2 regions of the Streptomyces sp. NPDC048270 genome follow, and region 2 is predicted to be linked to the other one. Evidence: riboswitches for the same ligand, from Rfam matches in the RefSeq annotation. Region 2 holds a riboswitch; the other holds the start of a gene.
The links. Region 2 has a riboswitch for cobalamin ahead of AB0D66_RS04690 (energy-coupling factor ABC transporter permease). Riboswitches for the same ligand answer to the same signal wherever they lie in the genome.
Positions count from the first base shown of each region.

Region 1: it holds a riboswitch for cobalamin, as region 2 does, so the genes downstream of both, AB0D66_RS09140 (ABC transporter substrate-binding protein) here and AB0D66_RS04690 (energy-coupling factor ABC transporter permease) in region 2, are expected to answer to the same signal.

Region 1 is NZ_JBEZLV010000007.1:37,845-45,443, forward strand. It holds gene AB0D66_RS09115 (FAD-dependent oxidoreductase) at 1-1,859, opposite strand, end outside; gene AB0D66_RS09120 (hypothetical protein) at 2,080-2,640, opposite strand; gene AB0D66_RS09125 ((2Fe-2S)-binding protein) at 2,637-3,371, opposite strand; gene AB0D66_RS09130 (ABC transporter ATP-binding protein) at 3,365-4,435, opposite strand; gene AB0D66_RS09135 (iron ABC transporter permease) at 4,432-5,502, opposite strand; gene AB0D66_RS09140 (ABC transporter substrate-binding protein) at 5,499-6,746, opposite strand; cobalamin riboswitch at 7,152-7,274, opposite strand; gene AB0D66_RS09145 (DUF4142 domain-containing protein) at 7,574-7,599, shown strand, end outside.
Region 2 is NZ_JBEZLV010000003.1:312,969-320,567, forward strand. It holds gene AB0D66_RS04675 (ATP-binding cassette domain-containing protein) at 21-842, opposite strand; gene cbiQ (cobalt ECF transporter T component CbiQ) at 839-1,588, opposite strand; gene AB0D66_RS04685 (energy-coupling factor ABC transporter substrate-binding protein) at 1,592-1,936, opposite strand; gene AB0D66_RS04690 (energy-coupling factor ABC transporter permease) at 1,936-2,631, opposite strand; cobalamin riboswitch at 2,660-2,885, opposite strand; gene AB0D66_RS04695 (flavodoxin family protein) at 3,179-3,892, shown strand; gene AB0D66_RS04700 (hypothetical protein) at 3,921-4,451, opposite strand; gene AB0D66_RS04705 (hypothetical protein) at 4,614-5,237, shown strand; gene AB0D66_RS04710 (L-serine ammonia-lyase) at 5,354-6,736, opposite strand; gene AB0D66_RS04715 (APC family permease) at 6,897-7,599, opposite strand, start outside.

The sequences.
Region 1 (7,599 bases), on a different contig from region 2:
AAGTGCAGGTTCCCCTCGGACGCGCGGACGTGCGGGAACAGTTCGGTGTGCTGGCCGGGCAGCAGCACGGAGGCCTCACCGTAGGCGTACGGGTCCCGCATCCAGGACTGGGTGCGGCCGACGCCGGTGTAGAACACCTCGATCCGCTGCCCGAACACCTCCTGGACACCGGCCAGGGCGCGCGGGTAGCGCTCCTCGTCGTCCAGCGAGTCCCACTTCAGGGCGTCGTCCGACCAGCTGTAGGAGGCGAGGACCACACCGCCGGCGCTGCCCTCGACCGGGTAGGAGGGCTGGAACATGAAGCGGTTGGGGTTGTCGGTGGCCGAACCGCCGCCGATGACACCGGCCGCCTCCGGCTGGTCGCGGGTGACGGGGCGGCAGGCGGCGTAGTGGGCGCGCTGCGCGTCGGAGATCCGGCCCTTGGGCACCGAGGGGTGGGCGCCCAGCAGGCCCCCGGCCTCCGGGGTCTGCGCCGTCTGGTACTTGCGGTACAGGCCGGGCTGTACCGCCTCCAGTTCGCGCTTCCAGTCCGCCTCGTCGAACTCCCACCAGCGGCGGCTGAATTCGAGCAGCACCTTGGTGGCGGCGTCGTAGTGCAGTTCGGTGACCGCGCGCCGCTTGCCGTACGAGAGGGCCGGCGTGACCGGGATGTGGCGCAGTCCGGAGAAGGGCACGGTGATGATGGCGGTGTCGGCGGTGAAGGTCTCGCGGCGCACCGGGCTGCCGCCGCGGCCCTCGGAGACGGTGTCGACGGTGACCTTGCCCTCGCCGTGGGTGATCCGGGTGGCGCGGCGGTCCAGCCGTACCAGGTCCTTGACCCGGGCGTAGAGCGCGTCGGCCAGGGTGGCGGTGCCGTCGGGCAGTTCGAAGAAGGCGGTGTCGGGGCTGATCAGCGAGGCCCCGATGAAGCTGTGCACGAAGGCGAGGTGCAGCCGGGAGGTGAGGTTCTCGACCGTTCCGATCAGGTCGACGGTCCGCTCGTCGAGCTCCGCCACCTCGGTCAGGTAGCGGTACATCGACATGTGGCCGTAGCGCTGGATCACGCGGGCCCAGCCCTCGACGAGCTCCCTGTCCTTCTTGCCCTCGATCTCCTTGCGCACGGGGGCGAAGGCGCCCCGCACGATCTGCGCGGCGGGCACGGACTCGTAGGCCGCCGGGACGCCGAAGGAGCGGTTGAGCGCCTGCGGGCTGCGGGCGTAGTCCGCCCGGCGCACACGGAGGCCGTTGACGAAGATCCACGTGCGGTAGGCGGGGCGGCCGGCCCCGTCCACGTCCACCAGGTGGAAGCGCCTGCGCTTGAGGCCGAGGCTGTCGATCAGCCCGGTGACCAGCGGGTGGCTGTCGGGAATGCGCATGGCGCCGGCCTCGGCGTACTGCTTGGGGTCCGCGAAGGGTGCGGCGGCCTTCTCGTGGCCGCCGGTGCGGAAGGTCTTGATGCGGCCGCCGACCCGGTTGGCGTTGGCCTCGACGACGGTGACCCGGTGCCCGGCCTCGCGCAGCAGGTGGGCGGCGGTGAGCCCGGCCGGCCCGGCGCCGACGACCAGCACGTTCTTGCCGGGGCGGCGGGACCGGGGCAGGCCGTTCTTCAGGAGGATGTCCGCGTAACGGGGCACCAGGGGCTGGTCTTCGTCGTCCCGGACGAGGATGGCCCGGGCGATGGTCAGGCAGGTCTCCCAGTCGGGGCGGGCGGAGCCGGACGGTGCCTGGGGGGTCCCGGCGGAGGCGGCCGCGACCGAGAGCGCACCGGCTCCGGCGACCGCGGCCGCGCCGGCGATGACGGTACGCCGGGAGGGGCGGCGGGCGGGCGCCGGTGCGCCCTCGGCCGGGGAACCGGGGGTGGGGGGCGGGTCGATGATCATGGGGCAACTCTTGCGGCCCGCCCGAGGCCCGAGCACCGAAAAGCGGCCGGGCGGGGAACAACCACCCGGACGTGGGGCGCGGACCGGCCGGCGCTGACGAACGGGGATTCGTACGGGGAAAGGATGGCGCCACCCCTCCGCCGGTCCCCCGCCGGTCCCCCGCCGGTCCCCCGCCGCTCCCGCGCCGCCCGTGGCACGCCGCGCCCCACCGCCCCGCCCGTCATCCGCCCGACGCGAAGCCCTTCCCGGTGCGGTCGAGCGGGTCCGCGGGCAGCCCGAGGAACAGGGAGCGCAGTGTGTCCCAGGCGGCGAGACGGCTGAAGTCGGGGCTCTCCAGGATCTCCTGCCGGTCCGTCAGGAAGGGGTTGGGCAGCAGTACGGTCATCATCTGTTCGTCCCGGCCGTTGAAGAGCCGCACGCCCCAGCTGACGGGGGCGCCGTCCGCACCGATGCGCCGGTAGAGCTCCGCGCGGGAGCAGCGGCGGATGCGGCCCAGTTCGGGCCCGGAGCCGGTGTGTTCTCCGATGCACAGGTGGAAGTGCCAGGCACCGAAGTCGACGGTGGCGTAGCCGTCGTTCATGGTGATGCCGGTCGGGGCGCAGGGGGCTCCGACCTCCCAGGCGGCTCCCTCGATGACGGGTCCGAAGTGGATCTGCTGCCAGTGGTCGGTGAAGAGCGTGCTGACGAGGTCGAGGAGGGCGGCCTCGTCGGTGGGCAGGGGCCAGACGTGCTGGGTGCCGCCGTCGGGGGTCTCGACGACGGCCGGAAGGGTGCTGGTCATGCGGATGTCTCCTCACGGTTGCGGTGGTCGCGGATGTTTCGCCGATTGAGGACGCAGTCGCCGCACGTGCCCGCCCCGGGCACGCGGTAGTAGAGGCAGCAGCTGCGCCGGCTGAGCCGGACCGTCCCGTCCGGGGCCGTCTCGTACGTTCCGGCGCCGGCCAGCGGGGGCCGGCCGAGCAGGCCGAGGACGAGCGGGGTGGCCGGGTGCGGGGCGTGCGGGGCCCTCGCGAGCAGGACGCGGAGGGCTCCGACGAGGGCGGAGGCGGCGTTGCCCCGCAGGGTCTGCGGGGACACCCCGTACACCTCGCGCACGGCGTCGGACAGCGGCCGCAGGTTCCGTACGGCGACGGTGTCGTGCAGGGCGGCGGCCGGACCGTCCGGCAGCGTGCGCACCTCGGGCAGCCAGAGCTCGACGGGACCGGCGGGTGCCTGGCGCCACCACAGCAGCGGGGGGCTCAGGTCGGGGACGCGGCCGGTCAGCGCCGAGCAGGCGAGAGCGACGGACCACAGGCGCGACGCCGTCCCCAGGTGCAGGGTGGACGCGGCCACGCGCCGCCGGTCGGTGCCGAGCCGGCCGGCCACCGCGTCCACGTAGCCCTTCAGGGCCGCGCGATCGGTGTACAGGTCGGTCATCGGCCGGAAGGCGGCGCCGTCCGGCCGCGGGCCCGCGGCCACCGCGAAGTACGGGCCGATGGCGGCGGCCTCGGCCAGGGTCCCGGGGGTCACCACGCGCGCACCTCCCGGGTCAGCTCGTGGAAGCTGCGGGGACGCACGACGCCCCGCGGCCCGTGCAGGGTGAGCCCGGCCCCGCCGTCGGCCCTGACCTGCGCCTGCTCACCGCGTCCCGGTCCGTGTACGGCCAGTCCCTCGCGGGCCAGGGCCCGCTCCAGCAGGGGCAGCAGCTCCGGCGGGGCGTCCACCGTCACGCTCCCCCGCGAGGGGCGGCGCAGGCCGAAGCTTCCGGAGCGAGGATCGAACGCCAGGTGGTCGGCGTCGAAGGCCGCGCCGACCGCGCCGGTGCGGATCAGGTCCTCGGGCGCCCCGGCGTGCACCCGGGAGTCGCGGTCGACCAGCCACACGGCGTCGGCGACCCGCAGGGCCAGCTCCAGGTCGTGGGTGCTGACCACGACCGTCAGGCCCCGGTCCCGGGCGAGGTCGCGCAGCAGCACCGTCAGCGCCACCCGCGAGGGGACGTCGAGGAACGCGGTGGGCTCGTCGAGCAGCACCACCTCGGGCTCCTGGGCCAGGGCCCGGGCGGTCAGGACGCGCTGGCGCTCGCCGTCGGACAGTTCGGCGGCGGGCCGCTCGGCGAGGTGGTCCGCCCCCACCGCTTCCAGCGCCCAGCGGACGGCCGCGTGGTCGGCCGGTGCGAGGCGGCCGGTGAAGCCGGTGTGCGGATGGCGGCCGAGCCCGACGAGCTCCCGCACCGACAGCAGCCCGGCGTCGATGCGGTCGGTGAGGACGACGGCCAGCCGCCGCGCGAGGGCCGCGGGCGGCTCGTGCGCGATGCCGGCCCCGCCCAGCCGGATCCGGCCGGCCAGCGGCGGCAGGAGTCCGCACAGGGTCCGCAGCAGGGTGGACTTGCCCGCGCCGTTGGGGCCGAGCAGTACGGTCAGTTCACCGGCCCGGGCTTCGAGGTCGAGGCCCGACAGCACGGTGCGCCGGGCGCCGCGCCCCGTCAGGGACCGGGTGCGGTGGCCGACGGCCAGCTCCTCGGTGGTCAGGCCGCTCGCGGGGAGACCGCCGGGGGTCCGGCGGGACGCGGCGGCGGCCCGGGTGGTCGGTGGCGTCATGCGGTCACCCCTTGTACCCCGCGGCGGCTGCGGATCAGGAAGGCGATGACGACCGGGGCGCCGAACAGCGAGGTGATGGCATTGAGCGGCAACACGGCGTCCATGCCCGGTGGTTGGCTGAGCAGCGCACAGGCCAGGGCCAGGAAGGCACCCGCGAGCATCGAGGCCGGTATGAGGGCGCGGTGGTCGGAGGTTCCCAGGGCGACCCGGGTCAGATGCGGTACGGCCAGCCCGAGGAAGGCGACCGGGCCGCAGAACGCGGTCGCGGCCCCGGCCAGCAGGGAGGTGCCGAGCAGGGCGAGATCGCGGCTGCGCCGGACGTTGAGGCCCATGGTGCGGGCGTAGTCCTCGCCGAGCAGCAGCGCGTTGAGGCGTTTGGCCGTCAGCAGCGCGGTCAGCAGGCCCGCGCCGATCACGGGGAGCATCACCGCCAGGTCGGGCCAGGTCGTGGCGCTGAAGCTGCCCAGTCCCCACAGTACGAACTGCTGGGCGCGTTCGGGCTGTGCGTACACCAGCATCACGCTCACTACGGCGGTGGCCGCCGAGCCGATCATCACACCGATGACCAGCAGGGTCACGGCGGACCGCACCCAGCGCGACAGCAGCAGCACGAGGGCGAGCACGCAGCCGGCGCCGAGGGACGCGGCCAGCACCACGCCGAGGCGCCCCAGGCCCGCCAGGTTCCCGGTGAAGCCGCCCGCCACCCCGCCGGTGCTGACGACCACCGCGGCCACGCCCATGCTCGCGCCCGAACTCACCCCGAGGGAGAACGGATCGGCCAGCGCGTTGCGGAACAGGGTCTGCATCTGTACGCCGGCGACCGCGAGCGCGGCTCCGACGGCGGTGGCGGTCAGGGCGCGCGGCAGCCGCACCTCTTGGACGATCACGGCCCAGCGCGGGTCGCCGCCGCCCGCGCCGGACAGGACCCGGACCACCTCGGCGACCGGTACCCGGTACGAGCCGGTGGCGATGGTGAGGACGAACAGGGCGGCCGTGCCGGCCGCGAGCGCCGCGAAGACGGCGGCGCGCCGTCGTCGCGGCGTCGTACGCGGTTCCCGTGTGCTCACGCCTTCGGCACCTTGGCGTAGAAGGTGAAGGCGTGGTCCTGGGACTCGTCGGGGTGGAGGAGGGCGTAGAGGTCCGCGAGGACCAGGTCGGGGCGCAGGACCCCGCGCTCGAAGTAGTCGTTGCCGCCCTCGGGGCCGAGCGCCTTGGTGTTCGTCCAGACCTCGCCGCCGGTGACGGCCTTCAGCTCGCCGTAGCGGCGGTCGGCCTTCACGGCGTCGCCCGTGGACGCCCACTTCTCGCCGACCAGCCACAGCGGCGCGTCGCCGCCCTTGGCGTAGACGGCTTCGAAGGTGAGCTGGAGGTTTCCGGTGCCGGGGTCCTCGGCCCAGGGGTACGTGCCGCCCGCGTCCTTGATCAGCTTGCCGGCGTAGCCGCCGCCGGGGGCCATGTTCCAGGTGCCCTGGTACATGGTGCCCGGCAGCACCTGGACCGGCCGGCCCGCCGAGACCGCCGCGGCGGCCTTGGCGGCGACCTTCCCGTAGTCGCCCTCGACCGTGTCGAACACCTCGGCGGCGCGCTTCTCCGCCCCGGTGAGCGCGGCCATGGCCTTGACCCACTCGGCCCTGCCGAGGGGGCTCGGCTCCAGCCACTCGGCATTGGCGACGACGGCGATGCCGGCCTGGCGCAGCTTGGGGTACTGGGGGTCGTCGGTGCCCTGGGTCATCAGCACGTCAGGCTTGGCGCCGATGACCGACTCGGCGTTGAGCGTGCGGTCCTTGGCGTACTCGACGACCTTGCCCGCCCGGACCCGCTCGCGGACCTCGGCCGAGCTGATGTGCTTGGCGCCCGCCACTCCGGTCAGTACGTCGAGGGTGCCGGTCTCGGTCAGCAGCGGCAGGTGGGTGGTGGAGGCGGAGTACAGGCTCTTGACCGGGACGGACAGCTGCTGGGCGAAGGCCAGCTCTGCGTCGAGAACCGGCTTCGGGGCACCGCACTTGACCAGCACGTACGACTCGGGCTTGGCCTTCGGATAGGGCTCGTTGACCGTGAGCACCTGGTAGCTCTTCTCGTACCGCAGGGAGAAGTTCTTGGCGTGCCGCACGGTCGACTTGACCGGGAAGTAGTCCTTCTCCGGGTCGAAGTCGGTGATGCAGCCGGCGCTTTCGCCCCCGGCCGCTCCGGCGGTCCCCGATCGGGCCGGATCGCCGCCGCAGGCGGTGAGCGCCAGGGCGAGCCAGGGCGCGAGCAGCGTCGCGAGGACGGCGGACGGGCGGCGGGCGGGCAGGGGTGGTCGTACGGGCACGGGAGCTCCTGGAGGCGTGCGTCGGACGCGCACCGGAAACCACCGGGGCGCGCGGAGGGGAGGGCGGGGCGGAAAGAGGGAATTCCGGGGCTGGGAAGGGTTCTTCAGCGCCCGGACGGAAGCGCGGGGCCGGGGGCCGGGACGGCCTGCCGGCGCGGTCGGCCGAACCTGACGGGTCCGGCGAACCCGACGGGTCCGGCGAACCAAACGGGTCCGGCGAACGAAACGGGTCCGGCGAACCGGCTGGGGAGACCGGACGCGCAACGGCGGGCCGGGCCGGCGGGGCGGCCGGGCCGGCCCTCACGGGCAGCGGGCGGCGCAGGGGTCACACAAGCACGCGGGCACACGAGTGCCACCGTCCTCTCTCGGGGAAATCCGCCCCGGGGCATCGAGGTGCGACGGCGTGAGTCTCCTGACTCGGGATCGGCGCTTCTCCGGCCTTCCCGCCCGGTCGGGCGGTGGCATCGGCGGAGTCGCTCCCCCTTCACAGTGGCGGTACCGTGCCGGATTTACACCGGCTTCCTCGTTCCGCCGTCGCTTGACGGCCGAAGCATCCCAGACCGGCGCGCCCTCCCGCCAGTCCCTCAACTGCGCCTCGAGCGGGGGACGTCGCCGGCCACCCCGTCGGGGCAGGGCGCGGCGCGGCAAGATATCAGCCCTTCGGGGACTTGCCCGGATGTTTATCCAATGGTGATGGTCCTGCCGACAGGCCACCACCCGTGGCACTAGCGTCCCGTGACACCCCGGGAATGCGGGTGTGCAACGCACGGCGCGTGCGGACCCTCCGGCCCCGCTGCCCCTCCCGGCCCACGGACCTAGGAGGCACTGTGCTGTCATTCGGGCGGCGTTCCGT
Region 2 (7,599 bases):
AGGCCGGCCGCCGGGGCCGGCTACCGCCAGTCGGACAGCGCCTCCGGGGTGCGCGGGCCCGGCAGGCCGGCGGCCAGCAGGCCGTGGGCGCGCAGCAGGGCCGTCACCGCCGGGGACCAGGCCTGGCGCAGGCCCGCCTCGGCCAGCAGCGCCGGATCGGACAGCAGCTCCTGGGCCGGTCCCACCCGGATTCCCGCCGGGGTCAGCACCGCGGCGTCGTCGGCCCACCGCACCGCCAGGTCCACGTCGTGCGTGGCCATCACCACCGTGGTCCCCGAGGCGCGCAGCCCCGCCAGGACCTCCAGCAGCCGCTCCTGGCCGTCCGGGTCCAGGCCCGCCGTCGGCTCGTCCAGGATCAGCACCCGCGGAGCCATGGCCACCGCGCCCGCGATGGCCGCGCGCTTGCGCTGCCCGTACGACAGCAGGTGCGTCGGGCGGTCCCGCAGCGCCGTGATGTCCAGCGCGGCGAGCGCGGAATCGACCCGCTCGCGGACCTCCGCGACCGGCAGGCCCAGGTTCATCGGCCCGAACGAGACGTCCTGTTCCACCGAGGCCGCGAACAGCTGGTCGTCCGGGTCCTGCACGACCAGCTGGACCGCCGTGCGCAGCCGGGTCAGCCCGGCCCGGTCGTGTGCCACCGCCGTGCCGTCGAGGTGCAGCGCGCCCCGGTCCGGCTTCAGGCCGCCGCTCAGCAGCCGCATCAGCGTGGTCTTGCCGCTGCCGTTGCGGCCGAGCAGGACCAGGGCCCGGCCCTCGGCGATCCCGAAGTCCACCCCGCAGAGCACGGCCGGCCCGTCCTCGTACGCGTAGCCCGCGCCCACCAGTTCCACCAACGGCCTCACAGGTACAGCTCCTTCAGCGCGAGAGTTACGGCGACCAGCGCGGCCAGCAGCGCGCCGGACCAGGCCAGGAACCGCCAGGACAGCGAGGACTCGGGGACCAGCACCCGCAGCGCGCCGTCGTAGCCCCGCCCGGCGAGGCCCGCCTGGAGCCGCGCCGCGCGGTCGAAGGCCCGGACGAACGAGGTCGCGGCGAGCCCGGCCACCGAACGCCACGCCGCCGCCCGGCCGGTGGTGCCCAGGCGGGCGGCCTGGGCCTGGCGGATCCGGGCCAGGGAGTCGAGCAGCAGGAACCCGATCCGGTACATGACCAGGGCCACGTCCACCACCGGGGCCGGCACCCCGGCCCGCACCAGCCGCGGCAGCACGTCCGAGACCGGGGTGGTGAAGGCGAACAGCAGCACCCCGAGCGAGGCCGCCGAGGTGCGCAGCAGCAGATCGGCGGCCTGCCGGGGGCCGTCGGGGGCCATCGAGACCAGCCCGTCCGGCCCGCCCACCGCCACCAGCAGCGGCAGCGCACCGGTGAAGCAGAAGCCGAGCGGGATCCGGAAGGCCCGCCACAGCTGCCGTCCGGCCACCCCGGCGGGGCCGAGCAGCACGCACAGGGTGGCCGCCCCGACGAGCGGCCCGCCCGGCCAGGGGGGAAGGCACACCGCGGTGACCGTCAGCCCGATCCCCAGCAGCGCCTTCTCCAGGGGGTGGCGATGGCGCCAGCGGCTGCTGTGCGCCGCCGCGTCGATCGGCAGCACCGCCTACGACTCCGTGGCGGGGGCCTCGGAGGGCGTCGTGGCCGCCGCGGCCGCAGCGCCCTGGCGGCGGCCCTTGCGGACCCCGAAGTAGTACGCGAGCACGCCCGCGCCCAGCGCCGCCTGGAGGGCGAACAGCGCCGACTCGATCTCCCCGGAGGGGGGTTCGTACAGCGGCGAGAACCACGGCTCGTAGTCGGGCCTCAGCTCGGTGATGGCCGCCTCCGCCTGCGCGTCGGCGCCCGCGAACGGCTCCTCCTTGCCGTCCCCCAGCCCGAGGGCGAGGGGCAGCACGGCCAGCGCCGCCACCAGGAGCAGCAGCAGGGTGTTGATCTTCGCGTTCCTGGTCATCAGACCGCCGCCTCCCGCTGCTTCTTCGAACCGGTGAGCTTGGCGACGCCGAGCCGGATCAGGTCCGACTTGCTGGACTGCATCAGCAGGCGCATCACGAGCACGGTCAGCAGGCCCTCGCTCACCGCGAGCGGGATCTGGGTGAGCGCGAAGATCTCCGCGAACTTCACCAGCGCGCCGGTGAAGCCGGTCGCCGCGTCGGGGAAGGCCAGCGCCAGCTGGACGGAGGTCACGCAGTAGGTGACCAGGTCGGCGAAGAACGCGCCGAAGAACACCGCCACCATCAGCGGCAGGTCGAACTTCCGCAGCAGGCGGTAGACGGCGTAGCCCGCCCAGGGCCCGGCTACCGCCATCGAGAAGACGTTGGCGCCGAGCGTGGTGAGCCCGCCGTGCGCGAGCAGCAGCGCCTGGAAGAGCAGGGTGATCGTGCCGAGCACCGCCATGATCGGCGGCCTGAACAGGATGGCCCCGAGCCCGGTGCCGGTGGGGTGGGAGCAACTTCCCGTCACCGAGGGGATCTTCAGGGCAGACAGGACGAAAGTGAACGCTCCGGACGCACCGAGCAGGAGCGTGCTCTCGGGATTGGCCTTCACCTCGCGGGTGAGGGCCCGGACGCCGTGGACGACGAACGGAGCGGACGCGGCGCCCCAGGCGACCGCGTGCAACGGGGGTAGGAACCCCTCGGCAATATGCATGAGTGGGGAGACCTCTCCAGCACCTCGTGGATGGACAACGCGCCCCGGCCGGTCTCCTGGCTCACGGGTGCTGATGCCCGGGCTCCGCCTTCCCGGGGCCGTGCGGAATCCCGCACGGTGTCCCAGTGGCTTCCCGCTGGGGGTCCCCCCGACGGAGGCAGGGGGAGAGTGGAGCCGGACTTCCCCGATCACAGTGGCGAGGGCCGCACCGGTTTCCCACCGGTTTCCCGAACACCAAGGCCCGCTGACCCTAGTCGGCCGCGCGGGCCGGTAACAACCCGTCTCGAACGGGCCACGAGGTCTCCGGATTCCGCTTGTCGGTGACCCTGGGCGACCGAGTCGGCACAGTCCCGCCAACAGCCGCGCCTGACAGGGGAGTTCCCGGTTCCGGTCCGGCTCGGCGCGGTCCGCCCGGGCCGCCGCGCCGTTCCGGACCGCCGCGGGCCGGCCGGGGCCGCTCCCGAACCGTTCCGCACCCGTGATCCGGGCGGCCCCGTACGGGCGCGGCCCGGTGGCGGCCCCGGCCGGTCCCGCACAGGCTGGGACCGTGGCTGCCGACTACGACTACTCAGACCTGACCGCCGTCTACGTGAACTGCACGCTCAAGCGCTCGCCCGAGGCCAGCAACACCGAAGGGCTGATCGACAAGAGCCGCGCGGTCATGGCGGCGGCGGGCGTCCGGACCTCGCTGATCCGCGCCGTCGACCACGACATCGCGACCGGCGTCTGGCCGGACATGACCGAGCACGGCTGGGAGAGCGACCAGTGGCCGGTCCTCTACAGCCAGATCATGGACGCCGACATCCTCGTCCTGTGCGGCCCGATCTGGCTCGGCGACAACAGCTCCGTGATGAAGCAGGTCATCGAACGGCTCTACGCCTGCTCCTCCCTGCTGAACGAGCGGGGCCAGTACGCCTACTACGGACGCGTCGGCGGCGCGCTGGTCACCGGCAACGAGGACGGCGTCAAACACTGCGCCATGAACATCCTCTACAGCCTCCAGCACCTCGGCTACACGATCCCGCCGCAGGCCGACGCCGGCTGGATCGGCGAGGCGGGCCCCGGGCCCTCCTACCTCGACCCGGGCTCGGGCGGCCCCGAGAACGACTTCACCAACCGGAACACTGCCTTCATGTCGTGGAACCTGATGCACCTGGCCGCCCTGCTCAAGCGCACGGGCGGCATCCCGGCCCACGGCAACCAGCGCTCGCTGTGGGACGCGGGCTGCCGCTTCGACTTCCCGAACCCCGAGCACCGCTAGGCCGGCGCCCGGGACCCGGCCCGTCATCTCACCGCGTCGTGTGGGAGATGTCCACGACGAGCCGTTCGGGTGAGTGCAGGGTGTAGGCGCGGTAGTAGGGCACGGTGTCGAAGGCGGCTCCGAAGGTGACGTACCCCTCGTAGTCGCCGGTCATGGCGATGCCCTTGAGCTTGGTGAGCCCGATCTTCTGCAGCTTGGGGCCGCGGTAGACGCTCTCCCCGGCGTCGTTGTGCGCGGCGGCGGGGTTGAGGCGGATCTCCAGGAAGTGCTTCCCGGCGAGCGGCACGGGCTTGCCGGACCCGTCGTAGATCAGCTGCGCGACGGGGGTGACGGTGACCCCGGGGACGTACCCCTGCAGGTCGATGACGATCCGGTCGTACGTGGCGTGCCCGCCCCAGCGGGCGTTGACGACGAGCGGGGTCTGGGTCTGGGGCTGGGTGGCGGATGCGGTGGCGGCGGATGCGGTGGCGGCCGAGGCAGGGGCGGCGAAGGAGAGGCAGGCGGCGAGCAGAGCGCCGGATACCAGGGCCACGAACTGCCGGAGACGTGGGTGGATCATGACGTCCCCTCGATTCTCGAGTGACGGGGACTGCTGGCACAGCCTAAGACGCCGCGATGGATCCCGCAGTTCCGGTTCCGGTCCGGTTTTCCACCGGTACACAACTGCCTTTGATGGCAGGCTGGTTGGGTGCACCAGCCCCGCCCGACAGGAGAGAACCGGATGCGCCTCGCCCGCTTTCCCCGCCACGCGGTGCTCGCCGTGGCCCTCGTCCTGGCCGCCACCGCCACCGCCTGCGGAGGCGACCCGGAGCGCGAGATCGCGCAGGACGGGAAGGGCGGCTACCGGTGGAAGGCGACGGACGAGATCTGCAACGTCCTCCCGTACGGCGAGCTCGCCGACCCGCTGGGCGCGCGGGAGGAGGCCGCGGACCGGAACAAGCGGGCCGGCCAGGGCGCTCCGGGCGTCGAGTGCGTCCAGCCGCTCGTCGAGAGGGGCCCGGCCACGTACGGGAGCGTGAAGGTCGAGCTGGACATCGCCTACACCGAGAGCGTCGACTTCGCCGAGGACGTCTTCGCCAGGGGCCTGGCCAACACGCGGAAGGACCTGCCGGACAGCGGCCTCACCGAGGTCGAGGGCCTCGGCAGGGAGGCCTACCGGTTCGGCTTCAACAAGCCGGACGACCGCCGCCAGGTGCGCGAGCTGCGGCTGCGGGACAGCAACCTGATGATCGACATCACCGTCACGGCCGAGGCGCGCTCGCAGCCCACCCCCGAGAGCCTCAAGGCGTTCGACGCGTCGGTGCAGGACTTCGCCGAGGCCTCCCTCAAGGCCCTGCGGGGATAGCGCGAAGGGCCCGGCGCGCAGGTGGTGCGCGCCGGGCCCGGTGCCGGGCGCCGCCGCGGCGGCTCAGCCGCCGTGGTGCCGGCCGTGTCCCGCGGCCGCGGCCCGGCCGCCGCGGGTCAGCACTCGATGACGTTGACCGCGAGGCCGCCGCGGGCGGTCTCCTTGTACTTGACCTTCATGTCCGCGCCGGTCTCCTTCATGGTCTTGATGACCTTGTCGAGGGAGACCTTGTGGCTGCCGTCGCCGCGCATCGCCATCTTCGCCGCGGTCACGGCCTTGACCGCCGCCATGCCGTTGCGCTCGATGCACGGGATCTGGACCAGGCCGCCGACCGGGTCGCAGGTCAGGCCCAGGTTGTGCTCCATGCCGATCTCGGCCGCGTTCTCGACCTGCTCCGGGGTGCCGCCCAGCACCTCCGCGAGGGCGCCGGCCGCCATCGAGCAGGCCGAGCCGACCTCGCCCTGGCAGCCGACCTCGGCGCCGGAGATCGAGGCGTTCTCCTTGAACAGCATGCCGATCGCGCCCGCCGCGAGGAGGAAGCGGACCACGCCGTCCTCGTCCGCGCCCGGCACGAAGTTCGTGTAGTAGTGCAGGACCGCGGGCAGCACGCCCGCCGCGCCGTTGGTCGGGGCGGTCACGACCCGGCCGCCCGCCGCGTTCTCCTCGTTGACCGCCATCGCGTAGATCGTCGTCCACTCGCTGCGGTGCATCATCGGGTCGCCCTCGGTGCGCAGCTGGCGCGCCGTGGAGGCGGCCCGGCGCTTGACCCGCAGGCCGCCGGGGAGGATGCCCTCGCGGGACATGCCGCGGGCCACGCAGGACTGCATGACGCGCCAGATCTCCAGGAGCCCTTCGCGGATCTCGTCCTCGGTGCGCCAGGCCTTCTCGTTCTCCAGCATCAGCGAGGAGATCGACAGGCCCGTCTCGTTGGCCAGGCGCAGCATCTCGTCGCCGGAGCGGAAGGGGTACTTCAGCACCGTGTCGTCGAGCTTGATCCGGTCCTCGCCGACGGCGTCCTCGTCCACGACGAAGCCGCCGCCGACCGAGTAGTACGTCTTCTCCAGCAGCGGGGCGCCGGCCGCGTCGTACGCGAAGAGCGTCATGCCGTTCGCGTGGTACGGCAGCGAGCGCCGGCGGTGCAGGATCAGCTGGTTCGGCTCGTCGAAGGCGATCTCGTGGCCATCGCCTATCTCCGCGCCGAGCAGCCGCAGCCGGCCGCTCTTGCGGATGCGCTCCACCTCGTCGTCCGCCGTCTCCACGTTCACCGTGCGCGGCGAGTGGCCCTCCAGCCCCAGCAGTACCGCCTTGGGGGTGCCGTGGCCGTGGCCGGTCGCACCGAGGGAGCCGAACAGCTCGGCGCGCACGGACGCCGTCTGGGCGAGCACACCGTCCTTCTTCAGACGCGTCACGAACATGCGCGCGGCGCGCATCGGACCGACCGTGTGCGAGCTGGACGGACCGATGCCGATCGAGAAGAGATCGAAAACGGAGATGGCCACTGGCGGACTCCCGGAACATCCCCGCTGTTGCGGGGAGACAACGACCCGTCCAGCTGCCTCGGAGGGTATCGAGGCGACCGACGGTTGGGCGGACTTTGCGGGGTTTCGGGCAAAGGGCGCCGGTGGGCGCCCTTGCCCTGCTAAAGCAGCGTACGTCAGTTCATGCGGGGGTCAGCTCCCGCTCCGGGGCGTTGCCCGGCGTGATGTCGGCCTCGGCGTCGAGGACCGGCTCGGGGCCGGGGAGCCCCGCGTGGTGGGCCTCGACCCCCGACCGTACGGCCCAGAAGTACGTACCGAGCGCCATGGCCGCCACCAGGGCGATGTCCAGGCCGCCCGGGATGGTGCCGCGGCCGCCGAAGTCGGCGGAGCCGAGCCAGGACAGCAGGGACAGGGCTCCGAGGAAGAAGACGATCCACCAGGCGGGGGCGAACTGCCGCAGGAGGTTCTTCTCACCCTTGCGGGAGAGCACCAGCGCCGCGATCGGAGCGGCCAGCAGGGTCAGCGCGGTGACGATACCGGTGTTCGGCCACTTCGACCAGTACAGGGCGCAGGCGGCGAAGACGAAGGTCAGCGGGCACAGGACGGAGGCCGCGGGGAGGCGGAAGGGGCGGGCGAGGTCCGGCTTGGTGCGGCGGAAGACGCCCACCGCGATCGGTCCGATGAGGTACGAGATGACCATGGCGGCCGAGATGATCGGGGCGAGCGTCTTCCAGCTGTGGCCGACGGTGACCAGCAGCAGGACGGAGAAGCCCAGGTTCATCCACATCGCCGGGCGCGCGGTCCCGTAGACGGGGTGGGTCCGGGCCAGCCGCTTCGGGAAGAAGCCGGTCTCGGAGAGGTTCTGGACCATGTACGCGGCCGAG